DNA from 4 places in the Ectothiorhodospira sp. 9100 genome. Region 4 is predicted to be linked to each of the others. Evidence: riboswitches for the same ligand, from Rfam matches in the RefSeq annotation. Region 4 holds a riboswitch; each other region holds the start of a gene.
What was found. A riboswitch is a leader RNA that binds a small molecule or an ion and turns the genes downstream of it on or off. The one in region 4 is predicted to bind cobalamin.

Region 1: another riboswitch for cobalamin. It lies ahead of LPW29_RS11775 (hypothetical protein); the one in region 4 lies ahead of LPW29_RS11140 (TonB-dependent receptor plug domain-containing protein).
Region 2: another riboswitch for cobalamin. It lies ahead of LPW29_RS12115 (TonB-dependent receptor domain-containing protein); the one in region 4 lies ahead of LPW29_RS11140 (TonB-dependent receptor plug domain-containing protein).
Region 3: another riboswitch for cobalamin. It lies ahead of LPW29_RS14315 (DUF4198 domain-containing protein); the one in region 4 lies ahead of LPW29_RS11140 (TonB-dependent receptor plug domain-containing protein).

The regions. Positions count from the first base shown of each region.
Region 1 is NZ_JAJNAN010000041.1:8,431-12,863, forward strand. Features, by position in the region: gene LPW29_RS11760 (energy-coupling factor transporter transmembrane component T family protein) at 1-390, opposite strand, end outside; gene cbiM (cobalt transporter CbiM) at 383-1,006, opposite strand; gene LPW29_RS11770 (carboxypeptidase-like regulatory domain-containing protein) at 993-1,484, opposite strand; gene LPW29_RS11775 (hypothetical protein) at 1,468-2,199, opposite strand; cobalamin riboswitch at 2,369-2,576, opposite strand; gene LPW29_RS11780 (serine hydrolase) at 3,005-3,235, opposite strand; gene LPW29_RS11785 (rhodanese-like domain-containing protein) at 3,542-3,736, shown strand; gene LPW29_RS11790 (TIGR01458 family HAD-type hydrolase) at 3,724-4,433, opposite strand, start outside.
Region 2 is NZ_JAJNAN010000044.1:1,768-6,200, forward strand. Features, by position in the region: gene LPW29_RS12110 (cobyrinate a,c-diamide synthase) at 1-628, opposite strand, end outside; gene LPW29_RS12115 (TonB-dependent receptor domain-containing protein) at 819-2,639, opposite strand; cobalamin riboswitch at 2,801-3,055, opposite strand; gene LPW29_RS12120 (cobalamin-binding protein) at 3,562-4,433, shown strand, end outside.
Region 3 is NZ_JAJNAN010000071.1:1,540-5,972, forward strand. Features, by position in the region: gene cbiQ (cobalt ECF transporter T component CbiQ) at 1-190, opposite strand, end outside; gene LPW29_RS14305 (hypothetical protein) at 194-781, opposite strand; gene cbiM (cobalt transporter CbiM) at 778-1,395, opposite strand; gene LPW29_RS14315 (DUF4198 domain-containing protein) at 1,400-2,191, opposite strand; cobalamin riboswitch at 2,336-2,538, opposite strand; gene LPW29_RS14320 (cobalamin B12-binding domain-containing protein) at 2,859-3,965, opposite strand; gene LPW29_RS14325 (putative bifunctional diguanylate cyclase/phosphodiesterase) at 4,119-4,433, shown strand, end outside.
Region 4 is NZ_JAJNAN010000036.1:10,378-14,810, reverse strand. Features, by position in the region: gene LPW29_RS11145 (TonB-dependent receptor domain-containing protein) at 1-414, opposite strand, end outside; gene LPW29_RS11140 (TonB-dependent receptor plug domain-containing protein) at 411-1,235, opposite strand; cobalamin riboswitch at 1,383-1,635, opposite strand; gene LPW29_RS11135 (AbrB/MazE/SpoVT family DNA-binding domain-containing protein) at 2,148-2,408, opposite strand; gene LPW29_RS11130 (DnaJ family domain-containing protein) at 2,472-2,837, opposite strand; gene LPW29_RS11125 (LysR family transcriptional regulator) at 2,891-3,808, opposite strand; gene LPW29_RS11120 (TonB-dependent receptor domain-containing protein) at 3,901-4,433, shown strand, end outside.

The sequences.
Region 1 (4,433 bases), on a different contig from region 4:
GTGCGGTGGGAGTGTGGAAAGAAGCGCCAGCGTCACGGTCACGATCGCCAGCAGCCGGCCAGCGACCAGGAGACCGACCTGAAGACCTTCGGCATGCAGGCGCAGCGGGCCAGCCTGCCACAGCACCGTCGGCCCGGCCACGAGGGGGAACACCAGCAGGAAGGCGCCTGCCAGCACGAGCGGCGCCCGCAGCCCCCGCAGTACACGCCAGGGCTGCCCCGAAGCGAGCGCCAGCGCCAGCGCCAGCACGAGCAACAGCGGGACGGTCATCACCTGCTCCACCGCGGCGAAGCCGAAGGCGAGGAGCAGCGCCATCGCCAGCCGCGCGCGCGGATCGTCCGGCAGCAGACCCGCCTGGTCCGGCCCCACCAGGGCATCGCCGTCAGGCACGGGGCAGAAGTCCCGGTTCCACCCTGGCAAGCACGCGCAGCACGACCGCGACAAGCACCCCTTCGGCCAGCACCAGTGGCAGATGGGCAAGCAGGAAAACGGCCAGCGCAGCCCGCTCCGCCGCAGCATCCACCTCGGCAGGGAGTCCCCACAGCACGAAAACGGCGAAGACCGCCAGAGACAGCACCACCCCACCGCTGCCGGCAATCACCGCCGCGAAGGTGGACGCCCGTGGTTCCAGGGCCCGCCAGACCCCCCAGGCGATCAGCGCGGCCGGCGCAAGGATCAACCCGTTCAGCCCCAGCGTGGTCAGCCCGCCATGGCCGAACAGGACCGCCTGCAGGAACAGGCCTACCAGGATCGCCGGTACCGCGTACCAGCCCAGGAGCACGCCCATCAGCCCCGCCAGCATCGGATGCACCGTCGTTGGCGGCACCGGCACCGCGAGGGATGAAACAGCGAAAAACACTGCGGTCAGCATCGCTGCCCTCGGCATGGCCGCGCCCGGATCGGGCAGGCGCGCAATCCGGGTGAGACTGAAACCCAGAAGCGCGGCGCTGCCGATATAGCCGCCGACGACCATGCCCACCGGCAGCAATCCGTCAGGCAGATGCATCGCCACGCCTCCGGCGCCAGAAGTAAAGCCCCGTGCCCAACGCACCCCAGGCCACCAGCGCCACCATCACCACTTGCTGCAGCGGCCCGGTCTCAGCGTACCCGCCTGTGAAAGCGAGAACAGGGGCATCGGCATCTCCATCAGCGCCTGAAGGGCCCACCTCCACATGGGCAACGGCCCCGTGCCCGGCCTGGCGCACCTGCACCGTCCAGCGGCCGGGCACCTCCAGGTCGGGAGCGAAGAGATAGCGCCCCTCGGCGTCGGTCGTACCCTGGCGCCAGGCGCGGGTGGGATTGTCGGGGGCGTAGATGATGACCTGCGCCTCGGCCATGGGCTCGCCGGTATCGTATTGGGCGTGCAGACGGATGGCCGTGGCTGCCTCGGCATCGAGCAACGCGGCATGACCCAGCGCAGTCAGCGGCGCAAGGGCCAGGAGCCCCGCCATCGCCGTGGCAACCCCGTTAGAGTGGGCCGTCATGGCAATGTCCCTCGCCCACATGACCAACATGCAGACCATTCAGCGAGAACTCCTGCATCCCGCCTTCAGCAAAGGCGTCGAAACCCAGTGCCTCAAGGTTGGTGGGATCATCAGCAGCCCAGTCTGCGCGGCCGAACAAATGGTCCAGGTGCAGCGTGATCTCCAGGTCGGAACCCTCGCCAGTCGTGACAAAGCCCTTGCGTTCGTCGCCCACGTATTCGCCGCAGGCATGGGCGATTGCATCACGGGTGGCCAGGGTGAAGTCCACCTCCTCCCCATCGCGGGTGGCCGTGCCCTCGAAGACCAGTGAAAATCCCTCAAACTCGCCCTCCGGCGCTGGCGCCAACGTCCAGGAAAGTGCGTTGTAAAACCCTTGTTCGGCGTCCACGGTGGCCACCTCGACACGGTCCTTGTCATCGGCAGCGACCAGGTCAACGGTAAAGGGACCAACCATTTCCAGCGCATCGCCGGTGATCCCGGGGCCGTCTGCCGCGAACGGCGGATCCGTGCGCCAGGCGGTCACATGGTCGACGGTGGCGATCACACGCGAGAAGCTGAGCTGCCAGCCGTCTTTCGTCAGTTGCGGGGCGTTGAACCCTTCGGTTGCGAGATCCTGACCTGAAACGAACAGGGTGAGCGTTTCGGCCGTGGCGGCGGCGGGTGCCAGGGCAAGCGTGGGCGCGAGGATCGCGGCGGCGCGGGAGAATCGGGTCATGATCGGCCTTTCGGTTGGTAAACACGGCAGCACACCAATGAAGGGCGTGCGGCGCGGAATGTCAGGGCCGTCCCGGTGGAGTGCGCTTTTTCGAAAGGAAATGCCCCACAGCCCGAGGCTGGGACATGTCGCCATTGGCGATCCCTCCGCCGGACACCCCGTCCGGTCTGGCGGCTATCAATGGATGGCAGGTCTCCTGGCTCGCGGGTCGCAGCACCCTCCGCCTTCCCGGCCGTCCCCAAGGGGGCTGGTCCGGTGGCGATGGAGGGCACTCTCCGCTTACAGTTGCGGGGGCAGCACCGGATTAGGAGGAGGCCTCCGCACCGGTTTCCCTATTCTCCCGACTCATGCCGGGCACCATTCGCGCGAGAGGATAGCCACAGCACATCATTGGCACAAGCCCTGGACTCAGCGCATGATCGATACGGCGGCAATTCGCCGGTTGAGGCTCGCCTGGGCCGTGTAATGGGTGTCGTTGAGGTTCACGTAGCCGGCGACGTGCAGGAACTGAGTGCTTGTCATGGCTACGACAGGGGCTCTGGGTTTGGCGAGCCGGCCTATCGCACACAGTGTGATTCAGTCTCATCACCACCATGAAGATCCAGCGCGCTGCGCAGATAGGCCACCAGGTCCGCCTGCTCGCCGGGATCGTAGGGCTGCTGACCGGGTGCAAGTTCCCACCACCAGGGACAAAATAGCCGATGACGCCCGGCAGGGCCCGTCCACGAACACGTAACGATCCACCTGGCCGCTCACGAGTTTCACATGCAGCGTGGTTGGCTGTGACGACGGCACTTAATCCTGCTCAAACACCGGCCTCGGCCAACCTGACCACCGCCGTGGCGGTCAATGTCTTGCCAATGGAACCCGCCTGGAACAGTGTGTGTTCATCAACCGGTAACGGGTTCTCGATGCTCGTCACCCCGTGGTAAGCAATGCTTTCCTTCCCGGCGTGCCACACACCAGCGGCCACGCCGGGTAGAGCGAACGCCTCGGCGAGATCAGCAATCAACTCCTGCAACGCATGCGGGTTCACGCGTCATAATGTCCACCCACTTGCCCGGGTTGTCCAGCGGCGGAGATCCTTCGATCGCGCCCAGGTGCTGGAACTTTTGGGCCCCAATATGCCACCTGCACTGCAGGTTTAACCTGAGTGCAAAAGGTTGGTATCGGCTGTCGGCCCGAACCGGGCATTTGCTCTGCACTGACCAGTGACTCCAAACCGCTCTGGACCGGACAGGTTATTCCCATGTGTTGGTGAGGCTCATGCGAGGCGAGCTCTTTATTTCGCCTCAGAGAGGGCGTGATGGGAGGCCTCTGATAGGGTGGGACGTAACAGCAGGTGGGTCGCGTCGCCGGGGGCAAGGATCGCAAGATCGTGGTCTATTGCGCCAACTTCGACTGCGACGCCTCCCGCAAGGCCGCGGCGAAGCTCGACAATACCGGCTTCACTGATGTCCTCGACTATGAGGGCGGCACCAGGACTGCTTCGAGCAGAAAAAAGCCGCCTGAGTATCGTGCGGGTCAATCGGCCTGAAGCACCCCTTGGACAATGTTCTGAAGGCTTTCTGCCAGACCCGCGCCGGAGCAGGAGACACGATCCTCGTCTCCGGCGCGGTACTTCCCGGTCCGCACCAGGCAGGCCGCCAGTCCGGCGGAGCGTGCCCCATCAATATCACCGGCATAATCGTCACCCACCATGAGTACCCGCTCCGGTGGCAGTTCGAGGCCCGCGATGGCTGCATGGAAAAGCCGCTTGTCGGGCTTCCCGAAGTTTTTTGCCTCCACCTCAGCGGCATATTCCAGTGCGCGGACGAAAGGTCCCAGATCCAGCGACAGCCCGGTGGGCTCCTGAAAGTATCGGTTCATACCCATGGCCCACAGTTCTGCGCCGTCCATGAGCGTGCGGAAGGCATTGTTCAGCGTTTCGACGCTGAAATGCTCGCCCATATCGCCCAGCACCACAACCTCAGCGTCGCCAGCCGCGGAGTCGCAATCCGCAAACTCAGCCCTGAGATCCGGGTGCACGAAGAATCGGGCTGCTCGTCCCTGTCGCTGAAGTTCTGCACGGATCGCGCTCGGGGCGGTGGTGAGCGCCTCGTCCGGGAAGTCGAACCCAAGTGTACGCAGCCGATCCAGGATGCGCCTGCGCGGCTGCCGCGTCGTATTCGTGATCAGCCGCAGGGGAAGTCCCGCGCTGCGAGCCATCTCCACCGCTTCCCGCGCCCCGGGAA
Region 2 (4,433 bases), on a different contig from region 4:
CCAGCTGGGCGGCTGCGGCCTCCAGTCGCGCATCGAGATCCGCGATCTCCTCGGCCTGCACCAGGCCCAGATGCCGACTGGGCAACGCGGCGTCGGCGGACTTGGGCAGATAACCAAAGGCGGTGAGGTGTTCGGGCAGGCATTCCATGAGCATGCCGTAATGTCGCTCTCCACTGACGCGATTGGCCAGCACACCGGCAAAGGGCACATCGGAGCGGAAGGTGGACAGACCATGGGCCAGGGCACCGAAGGTCTGGGCCATGGCGGCGCCGTTGATGGCCGGCATCACCGGGATGCCGAACCGGGCAGCGATGTCGGCGCTGGAGGGTCGCCCGTCGAACAGACCCATCACGCCTTCCACCAGGATCAGATCCGACTCGCCCGCCGCCTCATACAGGCGTTGCCGGGCGTCTTCCTCGCCGGTCATCCACATGTCCAGGGTGTGCACCGGGTGGCCACTGGCCTGCTGGTGGATCATCGGGTCAAGGAAATCCGGCCCCGCCTTGAACACCCGCACCCGCCGGCCCTGGTTACGATGGTAGCGCGCCAGCGCCGCCGTCACCGTAGTCTTCCCCTGACCGGAGGCCGGGGCGGTGATGAGCAGGGCTGGGCAGTGGTGGGTGGTCATGGTCGGCCTCGCAGATTCACATCGTCGCCCTCACCCCAACCCCTCTCCCGCAAGCGGGAGAGGGGCTCATGATCCCTTCGTCCCCCGGGAGCAGCGGGATTCCAGACTCCCCTCCACCTGGAGAGAAGCAAGAGTCCAGACTCCCTTCTCCCCTCGGGGGAGAAGGGCCGGGGATGAGGGGCGGCGGAGGTCACTGTTGCTGGTAGTTTAACGTGACGAAGAAGGCGCGGCCGGGTTGGTTGTAGTCGACGTAGTAGGAAGAATCTTGAGTAAAGTCATAGACACGACTTCGCGTGGTCACGTAATCCTTATCAAGAACATTATCCAGTTTTGCATTCAAGGTCCACTCAGTGGAAATGTTATAGGATGCCCGGAGATCAACAAGCGCAAAACCGCCAAGACGATCCTCATTCTCTTTATCATTGAACCGATACCCCTCCGCTGTCACCGTTGCTCCAACAGAAAACCTGTTCCAGTATCTATCCAGATCCAGACGCCCAGAATTCTCAGGCCGACGTTCCAGCTTTTTCCCCGTATCGCGATCTTCGTGATCAAGATGAGTTAATGCGGCACGGAACGACCAATAATTCACTTCAAGGCCAGCTTCAAGCTCGACACCACGAATTCTCGCGTTGTCAATATTTTCAACAGGAAACACAGGGATGAGATCTTCAATATTCGTCTGGAAGAGCGCCACATCCCCATAATAGTTGCCTGACGAATACCGAACGCCCGCCTCAAAGGTCTCAGAACGCTCAGGCTTAACGTCTTGATTTCCGTACCCAGGATAGTAGAGCTGATTGAATGTCGGCGCGTTGAAAGCGGTACCAACACTGGCACGTCCACTCCAATCGCTGGCAAGTTGAATTCCCAAAGCCATCTGCCCCGTCGTTTCAGTCCCAAATGCCTCGTTATCGTCATGGCGTAAGCTGAGTGCAATGTCGTACTGCCCAACATCGGCTTGCCACTGCCCAAACAACCCCACATTATCGCGACTGGTTTGGGAGAAATCCTCAGAGGCCGTAACACGGTCCTCCAGGTAGTCCGCGCCCAAGGTCAATATATGTTCCTGTCCAATAAAAAAATCATTCTGCAGAGATATTAGGTTTCTAGCCGTATTGAACTGTGAGTGCGAAACGCCACGCCTATTTAACTCATCGCGGCTATGGGCAAGAGATAAGGAACTAAACCACACATCAGTCACTTGACCGCGAAGCCCGAGCTGAGCGGCGCCGTGACTAAACCGATACCAATCTTTTTCGGTGGCATCAAATTCTGTTTCACCTTCAGAATGGAACACCGTAGCAAAAAATTCCGGCCCTTCAGCTATATCATGTGACAAGCTCGCAGTCACCGATGTATTCTCGTAACCGTCCCGACCGTCGTCACCTACCCCGTCCTGAACGTTGATTCCATCAGTTGACGAATGATTAGCTGAGAAGTTGTACCGTGTACTCTCATTCGCCCCCGATACACCTGCGCCAATTTCCCAAGCATTGAAAGATCCTGCACCGAGATGCGCCCGGACTCGCGCCGGCCCATCCCCTTTCTTGGTGAATACCTGTATTACGCCGCCGATGGCATCTGAGCCATAAAGACTGGTCCTTGGCCCGCGCACAATCTCGATACGCTCTATCTCAGATGGAGGCAAAAACTGCCAAGATGCGCCACCCGTGGTTGCTGATCCCATCCGCACCCCATCAACCAACAACAACGTGTGATCGGAATTGGTGCCACGCATGAAAATGCTGGTGCTCTTGCCGAAAGCCCCATTCTGACTCACACCAATCCCAGCCCGCCCTCTCAACAAATCCACAAACTCCTTCGGCTGCAACCGCTCGATCTCCTCCCGGTCGATCACGGTGACGGAGGCCAGGGTCTGGTCGGTGGTCTGGGCTGTGCGGGTGGGGGTGACCAGGATGGGGTCCAGTTGGGCCAACTGTTCCTGGGCGCTGACGAAGGAAGGGATGGCCAGCAGCACGGCTGCCGGCAGGAAGGATCGGGTTTGCATATCTGTGCTCTCCGGTGCGCCGCCCGCGCACCTGTGGTTGGGCCAGGATGCGGCACGAGGAGAGCAGCGGATCGATCAGGCCCGTGGGTGCGTGCGCACCGCAAGGCGAGATCCGCCGGAATGAGACCCGAAAAGACGAGCCGCGCAAAGCCCTCCGCAATGCCGCGTGAACGCATCAGGCCGGTCTCCGGGCTTGCGGACGGGTCATCATCTGACCGGGTCAAGGCACCTTCCCACGCTTGCGCGCAGTGGCTTTCCGCCTTGCCTGGGCTCCTGCTGTGACGTGCAGAAACCCTCGTCTCGCCTACCGTTGCGGGGGCAGCGCCGGACTGATCTGCTGAATCTGGCAGACGTACCGGCTTCCCGTTTCACCAGACGGATGTCAATCATCTGGCACCTGAAGCGAGGCCGTATCATACGCAAACGATTGTGGATATTCCAATATGGACCGCAGGGGTTACTGTCAGAGCAGATGGATATCCATGCACCTGAGGCGCGCCTATTCGGAGCCCCCCCCCGAACGCAAGCCCCAACGCGTCCGGTCTGCCTCCGGGGTGGATTTCTGGAGGCGGGTGTTCGCCGCATGGATGCGGCGGTCAAGCCTACAGGGACGTATTCACGGCGTCCCGCCGCAAGAAATGCGCCCCGGAGGCAGACCCTGTGCACGGCGCAAAGCCCTGGCACCCTGGAGGCAGGCCCTGGGCATACTGCAAAGCCCTGGCACATGGGAGGAAGGCCCTTGGGCACGGGAAAAAGCCCAGGCACACAGGAGGCATCAGGACCATTCGCGGCCGAGGGCCGCTCCTACAAGGCAGCGGACGCTGGCAGGGTTGGATACCGGTGGGTCCGGAGGGTCCTGCAGGTGGCCAGCAACCGCATCGCTGTTATGATGCCTTCCTTTCAAGCGCCCGACCCCAACACCATGAGACGCCCCCACCACATAAGCCATACCCCGCCATTTCCCCGCAAATGGGCACAGATAGCCGCAATTTGCATCCTTCTTATCACCGCTTCAGCGACCACACAGGCTGACGCGGAACCCGTGACGGCCACCGATGACCGGGGTCGGGAAGTGCATCTGGAGGCACCGGCCAAACGCATCATCAGCCTGGCACCGCATATCACGGAAAACCTGTTTGCCGTGGGCGCCGGCGAACAGATCGTCGGCACAGTGAACTACAGCGACTACCCAAAAGCCGCCGAAGACATCCCCCGGGTGGGGAGCTACAAACAACTGGACCTGGAATCCATCCTGGCTCTGGAACCGGACCTGGTGGTGGCCTGGGAGAGCGGCAATGTGCGGGCGCAGCTGGAACGCCTGGAAGCCCTGGGTTACCCCCTCTACTTCAGCAACCCACAAACCTTCGAACAACTGGCCTCCGGCCTGGAACGCCTGGGACGCCTCACCGGCCACCCGGCCGGCGGTGACAAAGCCAGCGCCCAGGTCCGCCACACCCTGGGGGAACTCGAGGGCCGGTATGGCCAACAACCGCCCGTCACCGTCTTCTATCAGGTGTGGGACCGCCCACTGATGACCCTCAATGAGGAACACCTCATCTCACAAGCCATCCGCCTCTGCGGCGGCCAGAACATCTTCGGCCACCTGGACACCCGGGTCCCGCGCCTGAACCGCGAGGTCATCCTGGCCGCCAACCCCGAGGCCATCATCGGCGGCGGCATGGGCGAGGACAATCCGCAATGGGTGGAAGACTGGCGACGCTGGTCCGACATGACTGCCGTAAAGCGAGACAACCTCTTTTTCATCCCCCCCTCCCTGATCCAGCGGGCCACGCC
Region 3 (4,433 bases), on a different contig from region 4:
CGGCGAGCAGTAGCACCATAGAGAACACGAAGGCGAGCGCCAGCACGTCCAGCCGCGAACCGGCAACGACGGCGATGGCATAGACACTTGCTACCACGATCCGCAAACGCGGATCGACCGACTCAAGCCAGCCGGGAACCTCCCCGGTCGGACACAGCGCGGCCTGCTGTGGCGACAGCACGTGCGCCATGGGTCAGGCTGCCAGCCTGCGGCGGGCCGCAAGGTAGAAGCCCAGCCCGAAGAGGCCGACGATATAGCCGATCCCGCCAAGGATCGACTGGAAATCGTTGTGGTTCTTGTAGGCCATAATCTCTTGTCTGAGCGGGTGCATCTCCCGCCGCACAATCTCGGCGATGGCGGCGCGTTCTTCGTCCGTCAGAGCGGCAATGGTGACTGTGCCTGCGTCAAGTTCCTCGGGCGTCCCCTCAGGCACAGGGTCGGGCTCCGACGCTGCGACGCCCATGATGGCAGCGACGTCTGCAGCCGGCATTCTCATCTCCGCGACATGGCCCGCGCTCAGATCGGCCCGGAAGACATGGGTCACAGCCTCGGTGGGGGTATAGAGGAAAAAACCATCCTGGTCGGTCATGGTCTCGCCCAGTTTGATCCCTCCGGCGTCGAAGACCTCCACCAGCAAATCGACCGCCATCTCGCCGTTGGAAAAGCCGATCTCGCCCTCGATGTCGCTGCCGGCCGGGAAGACGGAGGAGATGACGTTGTGGGCCAGCCCTGCCACGGGCAGGGCAACAAGCGCAAGCGCGAGGAAAAACCTGCGGATCATGCCCATGTTCCTTTTATCGTGTCGAAGAGGTCTGGTTTGACCTGACGCGCGAGATATACTGCAGCGGCGCACAGCAGCGCCTCGATGACCATCACCGGGATATGGGCGAAGAAGACGAACTTCGCGGCGGGCACGAATGCATCGCCGGACATCACAAGACATATCGCCACCAGAAGTGTCGTGGCGGCGATGGCGAAAGCCCCGCCGACCCCTGCCCAGACCGCGCCCACCACCGGCGTGGCACGCGCGATCAGTGGGCCGAAGATGATCCCCGCCAGCACGGCGGGGAGCGCGATGTTCAGCGTGTTGATGCCCAGTACCGTCAGGCCACCGAAGCCAAAGAAGACGGCCTGCAACAGCAGCCCCACGAAAAGCGCGGGAAAGGCGGCCCAGCCGAGGATAAGCCCGGCCAGGCCATTGAGGACCAGATGCACCGACGACGGGCCGATCGGTACGTGGATGAGAGAGGCTACGAAAAACGCGGCCGACAGCACACCCGCCGCCGGGATCTTTTCGAGCGTCAGCTGCCGAAGCCCCAGCGCGATCCCGCCCACGGCAAGCACGGCGCCGCCTATGACAACCTCGTTAGCAAGCGCCCCGTCGACGATATGCATAACCTTACTCCAGCTCGGTCGCGTGGATCCAGATCACCGCGTCCTGGGACAATTCCTTGCCGTCGAACTCGGTTTCGGTACCTGCACCAAGTGCCGCAAAGCCCCACCAGCCGGCGGTCGGAATGCCGAAGGTGAAATACCCGTTGGCATCACTGATCGCGACCAGCGTGCCGCCCGCGGGCGGGGTGACGGTGGGCTCTGTTGTGGTGCCGCCCGCAATTTCGGGCTCGGACGCCATGTATTCGATCTCGATCTCGGCATCTGCGACAGGCGCGCCCTCCGACAGAACCCGGCCCGTGAAGGTTGAACCCACCAACACGTTGTAGGGGCGGTTCAGCGGCTGGATCTCGGCTGGCAGGCCCATGATGCCGTCCCAATCCGTGGGCAGGCCGTTGCGGTTCAGAAAAACGCGCGTGATCTGCTGGATATAGATGTCCTCGGAGTCCTCGTAATAGGGCTCGGGCACGGTCACCAGAACGTAGTCGCCCGACCGGCGGATCGGGACAGAGCCAATGAAGGCTTCGCCCGTATTCTCGACGCCCTGGAAAGGCGCGGGCTGTAGCGTATCAATAAGGTCGGTGCGCTCGCCGTTGTGGATCATGTAGAACTCGCGCGGCATGGCGAGATCCATTACATATCCATTGTCGAAGGGATGCCAGAAGATCAGCTTGACCGGGATTTCGCCGGGCGTCTCGATCACAGCCTGTTCGGTGTAACTCAGCAGGAAATGTGCCGATGCCGTTATCGGCAGGGCGGCGGCGGCAACTGCCGCAAGAAGGGTTGTGCGAAGGGGCATGTACGTCCTCTTTCGATCGTGCAGCGTGCAGCGCTCGCGCCACGCTTGGAAAAGACGGACGGGGAGATTTGGCGGGAGCGCGGCAACAGAAAGACGAGCCCATGCCAGACGCGTTTCCCCGGCGTCCAGATGACCGCACGCCCAAGGGCATGCGCATAACCGGCAGGTCTCCTGGCTCGCAGTTCACCGCCCTGGCTGGCCTTCCCGGATCGCTCCAGTGGCATCTTCAGCCGGACTCGCCGCTCACAGTTGCGGGGACAGCCGCGGATTCGGTATCAAGACACCCCACCGCGTTCCCTCTTGCCTCCATCCCGGGAAAGGATGGAACCGATCACGCGTGCTTTATGCCCCGTCATCGTCTGGCTGTCAATCTCATTCCTGGCGGGCTTCGGCCATTGCCGCGAACTGGCGAGGCTGGTCTACATCTGCCTTGCAGAGGACGCGCCGGACTTCGACTGGGTAGGCCTCAAATCATGCCCTGGCACGCCCCAGTCTACCAGTCCCGGTGAATCAATCTGGACATCTCCCCACAGAGCCCACCCACACCCTGCCACCGTCCCGACTCCCTCACCGGGGGAATAATCTGCCTCAAATCAGGTGGTGATCAGCGATTAGGGGTGGGAAACAACAGGCGTGGCTCATCGGGATGATTGTTCAAGACCGGTGCTCAGCACCCCCATACCTGGACATCGCCCACCAGTTTCAGGGCATCACGGGCGTTGGCGGCCCAGAGATCCGCACCGATGACCATGGCCAGGGAGGGCACCCTGTTGATCAGGTTACCACCCACCAGGATCAGGGGTTGCAGCCCCACCTGGTGTTGGCGAATCTCCTCAATCAATTCACGCACGGCCCAGAGATGACGAGGCAACGAGACCGTCAGCCCCACAAGATGGGGGTCGAATCGGCGAACTTGCCCCAACAGGGAGTTTCGAGGCACATCCGCTCCCAGAAACTGCACGGACCAGCCCGACATCTCAAACGCATCTGCAATCATCCGCAAACCAATGACATGCCGATTGCCGGGAGGGGCCGCAAACAATGACCGCATCCCGTTCGAGGTGGATGAGGGTCGGCTGAGCAGCAGTTGAGCCATCACATCCTGTGCGATGGAGCTGGCCAGATGCTCCTCGGCTACCGTGAGGCGATTGGCATGCCACTCCTTGCCAACCTCATACAGAGCCGGTTGCAACAACTCATGCTCAGCCTCGATCAGGGTATCGCCCCTGTCCATCGCCTCTTCCAGGAGTGCTGTGGCGGTGCGGCGGTCGCCAGCAATCAGTGCCTGCATGACCTGATCGGCGACCGGATCCACGGTCACTTTGGATGCTTCAATAACACCCGAGGTATTGGCATTCTCCAGAACACGAGCAGCATGGGCGAAAAGTTCGCTCATCCTCGCCCGATTGTCCGCGCAAAGATAGCGCGACAGGCAACCCTCCATTTCCTGTAAGGCATGAAAGACAACGCCAGTCGACAAACCTCGCCGGAGCAGGAGGGACGATAGCCACTGCAGGCAGTCTTCCAGGGGTTCATGGATGCCAAAAACCAGTGCCGGACGGATAAACTCCAGTAAAAAGGTCAGCTCTTCACGGCATCGGTCTGATCCGAACGCCCCGCCGTCGGCGTAGAATTCCGGAAACCGAGCCGTGATACGATGGCTGGAGAAGCGAATGAGTTCCTCTCGATGGTGTTCGAACTGCTGTACGCCCTCCGCATCCAACCTGAACCGGTGGTTCTGATGGGTGAAATCAACGGTCGGACTGGGTATCACCCTGGACAAGAGAACCTCGCTTGAAACACAAACCCAAGTTTTCGGGGCACTGACGCAAGATGATAGCCCATTCCGTCCAGTTTCTGAGCCCGCAATCACCGTCTCCGAGAGCCGCCCATCTCAACCCTTGGACACGGGCGGGGAATGACAGGCATGGACGTGCCTGACCATTACCTGAAACAGGAACTCTACGAACTCATCCGCAAGGATGCTCGGAGCTTTGATTTTCTTCAGAAAGCCACGCTGGACGGGATCTGGTTCTGGGATATTGAACACCCGGATCATGAATGGATGAGCGATGGCTTCTGGACCATGCTGGGGCAGGATCCAGCCACCAAACAGCCGCTGGCCCGGGAGTGGCAATCCCTGGTAGACCCGGAAGATCTGAAGGTCGTCCATCAAGCGCTTGAAGAGCATTTTGCCAACCCCGAACACCCCTTTGATCAGATTATCCGCTACACGCACCGC
Region 4 (4,433 bases):
GAGTTCCACTTCCGCGCTCACGTTGGGGGAAACAGCGCTTCCCGACAGTGTTTGCTGGTAGAACTCGGTGGAAAAGTCGTCGAATCGCGCCCCCAGGGAGAGCGACACGCGTCCCCGGTGCATGCGATTTTGGATGAATGCCCCCAGGTTGCGGGACTCACTGGAGATGCTCGGGCCTTCCGTCCGACCTTCCTCCAGGTAATAGTCCACGCCCACGGTCAGCCGGTGCTGGATGTCCAAGTGATCAAAGTGGAAGGTATTCCTCGCATCGCCGCCGTATTCCCGCGTACGGGTTCGGGTATCGTTGTCGAGTCGCTGCAGCTGATGGTCGGTGAAGTAAAGGTGGCCGTTCCAGTCCAGCCAGTCCCGCGGGGCGTCATAGGTATGTTGCAAGGTCCAGCGATGCTGTCTCACGCGTTGACCACCTCATCCTGGGCCTGGTCCTCGCGGGGGTCGCCGAAGTCGCTGCCCCGGGACCCATAGGGATGATCGCCGGTGAATGTGTGGCGCTGGGCACCCAGTCGGATCTCATGACCCTGTGTGGGCAGTCGGCTGAGCCGCAACAGGTAATCCCTGTCCTGCCCACCGGAATGGGGCATGGTTTCGCCCCCGCCAATACGGTAATCCTCACGATTCACGGCTCGCAGATGGGCCAGGGCGCCCCAGTCCTCGTTCAGCCGGGTCATGAGGGAGGTTGAACCCAGCCATGCCTCATCCGCGCTGGCATACGCGGCTTTCATGCGAGCGCCCTGTTGCTGGTCTGGCAGGAGCAGATCCTGAGCATCCTTGGTGGTGAATGCCACGCGCCCCCCCAGGGCCCCGGGACCCTGGTCGGCCGAGGGGCGTGGGTCCACTTCCACTTGCCTGATGAGATCAGGGTCCAGACCGCCGAGGCTGCCTCGATGCTGGTGGAGATTGCGGCCTTCGCGGGCGCCATCGATGTTCACATTGAGATTGCTGGCCTCCAGTCCCCGCAGATAAAGGCGCTGCGCATTGCGACTGCCGCCGCCCACATCCACGGAGACCTCGGAGCGGAAGATGTCCGCCACATCCAGGGGCTGGTGCCTGCGAATGTCCTCGTCTGTGATTCGGCGGTTCGATGGGATTCGGGACTGGACGACGATGCTATCCAGTTCAACAACGGCAGATGGATGATGGTTGGCCTGACCTGCAAAGCTGGGCGACACCAGGGTGCCGGACACCATGGCCAGTACAAGGGGATTCGATTTGTGCATGGATGTTCCTTGCGCGCACCACCCCGTGCGCGGTGATCGGATGGACCACGGGGAGTCAGCGAAGGCGGGCCGAACGAGAGGGACGCACCAACCAGAAGGGAAGGAGGAGGGCTATCCATGACCGGCCCCGACCGCAGCGCCCCGCAGTGTTCGGGTCTGTCCAGGGCCGGTCTCCGGACTTGTGGCCTGGAGGGCGATGACGCCCTCTGGCAGATTGCCTTCCCACGCGACCCGCCCGAACAAGGACGTGAGCCGCGCAGTGGCATGAGAAAATCTGCCGTTACCACCTACCGTTGCGGGGGCAGTGCCGGACTCGCCAGGCAAGGCTGACTGAACCGGACTTCCCGTTTAACCTGCCAGACCGGGACGGTCGGCAGGCACCCAGAACAACCGCGGAGACTATCAGGTTAATTGGCGCCGATTCAACTTGACGAAGGGTGCTGATTCTGGAACTGACTCCCATGCAGCGTGTGTTTGTGCACAGGCGGGCTGGGGCTTAGTCGATTGCCCGGTTTTCTGTCAAGGGGAAATCGCCCATGGAGGACATTCAGAATAAATCTATATAAATTATTGAGTTAGCCTGGGGTGGCGATTTTTTGACCAATCTGACGGCAATGCCCGTCAGGCCAGGCTTTTCGAGGTTTTCCGACACGCTGTCCACAAAGATATCCACAGGATCTGTGGACAGCGTGCCCGCCACCTAACTGTCATGCCGCCGGGCGCGCAGCACCCCCGATGATGAAAGATACGATCCAGGCCCCTCTCCCCTGAGGGGAGAGGGGTTGGGGTGAGGGGCGAGGACTGGCACAGCGCCTCCCTTACCCCCTCATCCCCAGCCCTTCTCCCCCCGAGGGGGAGAAGGGAGCTTCCGTAGCTGAACCTGGGCTCTTCCACGTTAAGATGCGCAAATGATCAATCTCCCGTTTCGGTCGCCGAAGGGGAAGCCAGTTCATCCGCATGAGCGCCATGGGCATCCAGCCCTTTCAGAAGATCCGCCTCCGAAAAGGGAAGATTGACCTTGCGGGGAGGTTTGTCGGCAGCCTCTATCACGATCTTGCCGGCTTTAACGTGAATGGTGACCGGGCTGGAGACATCCAGCCTGGCCTGCGCCAGAATCTTGCTGGAAAGCCGCACAGCGGCGCTGTTACCCCAGCGTTTGATCTCGCTTTGCATGGGAATCTCCAGGGCTGGGTGTATCTACTTAAGTAGATACTTTATTGCAGCTGGATGTAGTCGTCAACGCCGCTCAAGACGCTGGCAGACCTGATCGAAGTAGTCCGCGCTCAGGACTGGTTTCATGCCCCGTTCCTGACCCAGCCGGTCCATTAATAGCCGTAGACGCTTCGAATGCTGATCCTTGAGCGACTGATCCTTGGCAGCCGCCAGCAGATCTTCCACCTCGTGTATTTCCTTGCGCAAACGTACCTCCTCGGGGATGAAGCCACTGTTGCGAAGCAGCCGATAGGCAGTGCGCAACTCCTCAGGCACCATAGAGTCGTCTTCCAGATTCAGCGGCTTTCCCGCGCTTGGCAGGTTCTGGAAATCACCACGTCGCTCGGCTTCCTCGATACGGGCTTCCACCATACGATCGATGAGATACATGGGGGGATTCTCCAGTCGCCATCGTAGCGGCGATTCAAGGGGGCTGTTGCAGGTTACAGACGCCAGCGTGAGGGCAGGCGGTCTATAATGTGCTCGATCAACGAATCTACCGACGCCGATCTCAAGCCGGATTTGAACAGGATGTGCAGATCGGTGGGCTTTGGCTCCCATTCCGGCAGGATGCGCGACAAACGACCGGGCATGATGCCATGCCGGGGACACTCGGCTACCCAGTGGGGCAAAATCCCCAGGCCATAACCTTTCGAGATGCCATCTGCCAGGGTCTGTATCGTGCTTACTTTCAGCCTGGCCCGCGGTGCGACTCGAGCGATCTCACGAGTCGCATGATGCTGCAGGTTGATATCCGTCGCTTGTCCTGTCAGTTCGATCCATGAACATTGTGCGATTTCCCCGGGTTCATGCAAGTCGCAGCACCGGTTTTCCGGTGTTGCGGATGTGTACACCCCACAACACCAACGACCCAGATATCGGCGTGTGAGGCCCGAAGTGTCGAACGGGGCACAGGTTACGCAGACGTCCACTTCTCCAGGAGGAGGAGGTGTCCCGGGTGGTAGGGTGTGAACCTCCAATGAGCAGGCTGGATGATGGGTGAGAAAGTCGTTCAAGACCCAGGTTGCCCAGCCCCATGCCATCTCATGGCTCACCCAGACGTGGAGCGCGTGGTTCGTGTCGCGGGATAATGCGGCAGCCGTCTCGCGAGCCTCGTCGGCCAGATCCAGGATTCTCTGGCCATACTCTGCATAACACTGCCCGATTGCAGACAGGCAGAGCTTGCCACCTCCCTGTTTCGTGAGTCTCAGACCCAGGTCTTCTTCAAGCGTGGCCAGCCGACGACTCAGCGTCGATTTGGGCCTGTTGAGAGCCTGAGCTGCCGCAGTCAGTTGACCATGGTCACGCAGCGCCACCAGGGCACGTAATGCTTCGTAGTCGCTCATTGCGTTCCATTTCATGAACAGTGTGTTCCACGGTGAGCGCATGACTCACCCTGAAAACAACGATTATCATTTCGTCGTTAATAATAAACGAAATGAGTCCCATTATGATGAATAAACGTCTGACTGCGGCCGTCAGTGCTGCCCTGTATATGCTTTTTTCCAGTGGCGCCCAGGCGGAGGGGGGAAAGTCCTCCATGGAGCTGCAACCCATCAGCGTGGAGGGCACCACCCCGGTCATTGGTCAGGGGGTTCCTGTAGAGCAGCTGCAACGTAATCTTGCCGCCACGGTGTCTGATATATTCAAGGATCAAACCTCAGTGACCGTGGGTGGCGGCGCCCGCAGTGCCCAGCGCCTGTATTTCCGTGGGGTCGATGGCAATAATCTCAATATCACCATCGACGGTGCGGTGCAGGGCCGAAGCCTGTTTCAACATCATGGTGGGGTCGGTTCCCTGGATCCGGACCTCCTCAAACAGGTGGAAGTCCTCACCGGAGTGGGGGCGGATAGAGGCTCCGGCGCACTCGGTGGCGCCATCCGCTTCGAGACGGTGGATGCTCAGGATTTGCTGGAGATGGATCAGGACACCGGCTCCACCGTCAGGACCCGTTATCACTCAGCTAACCGTTCGGATCATGGTGC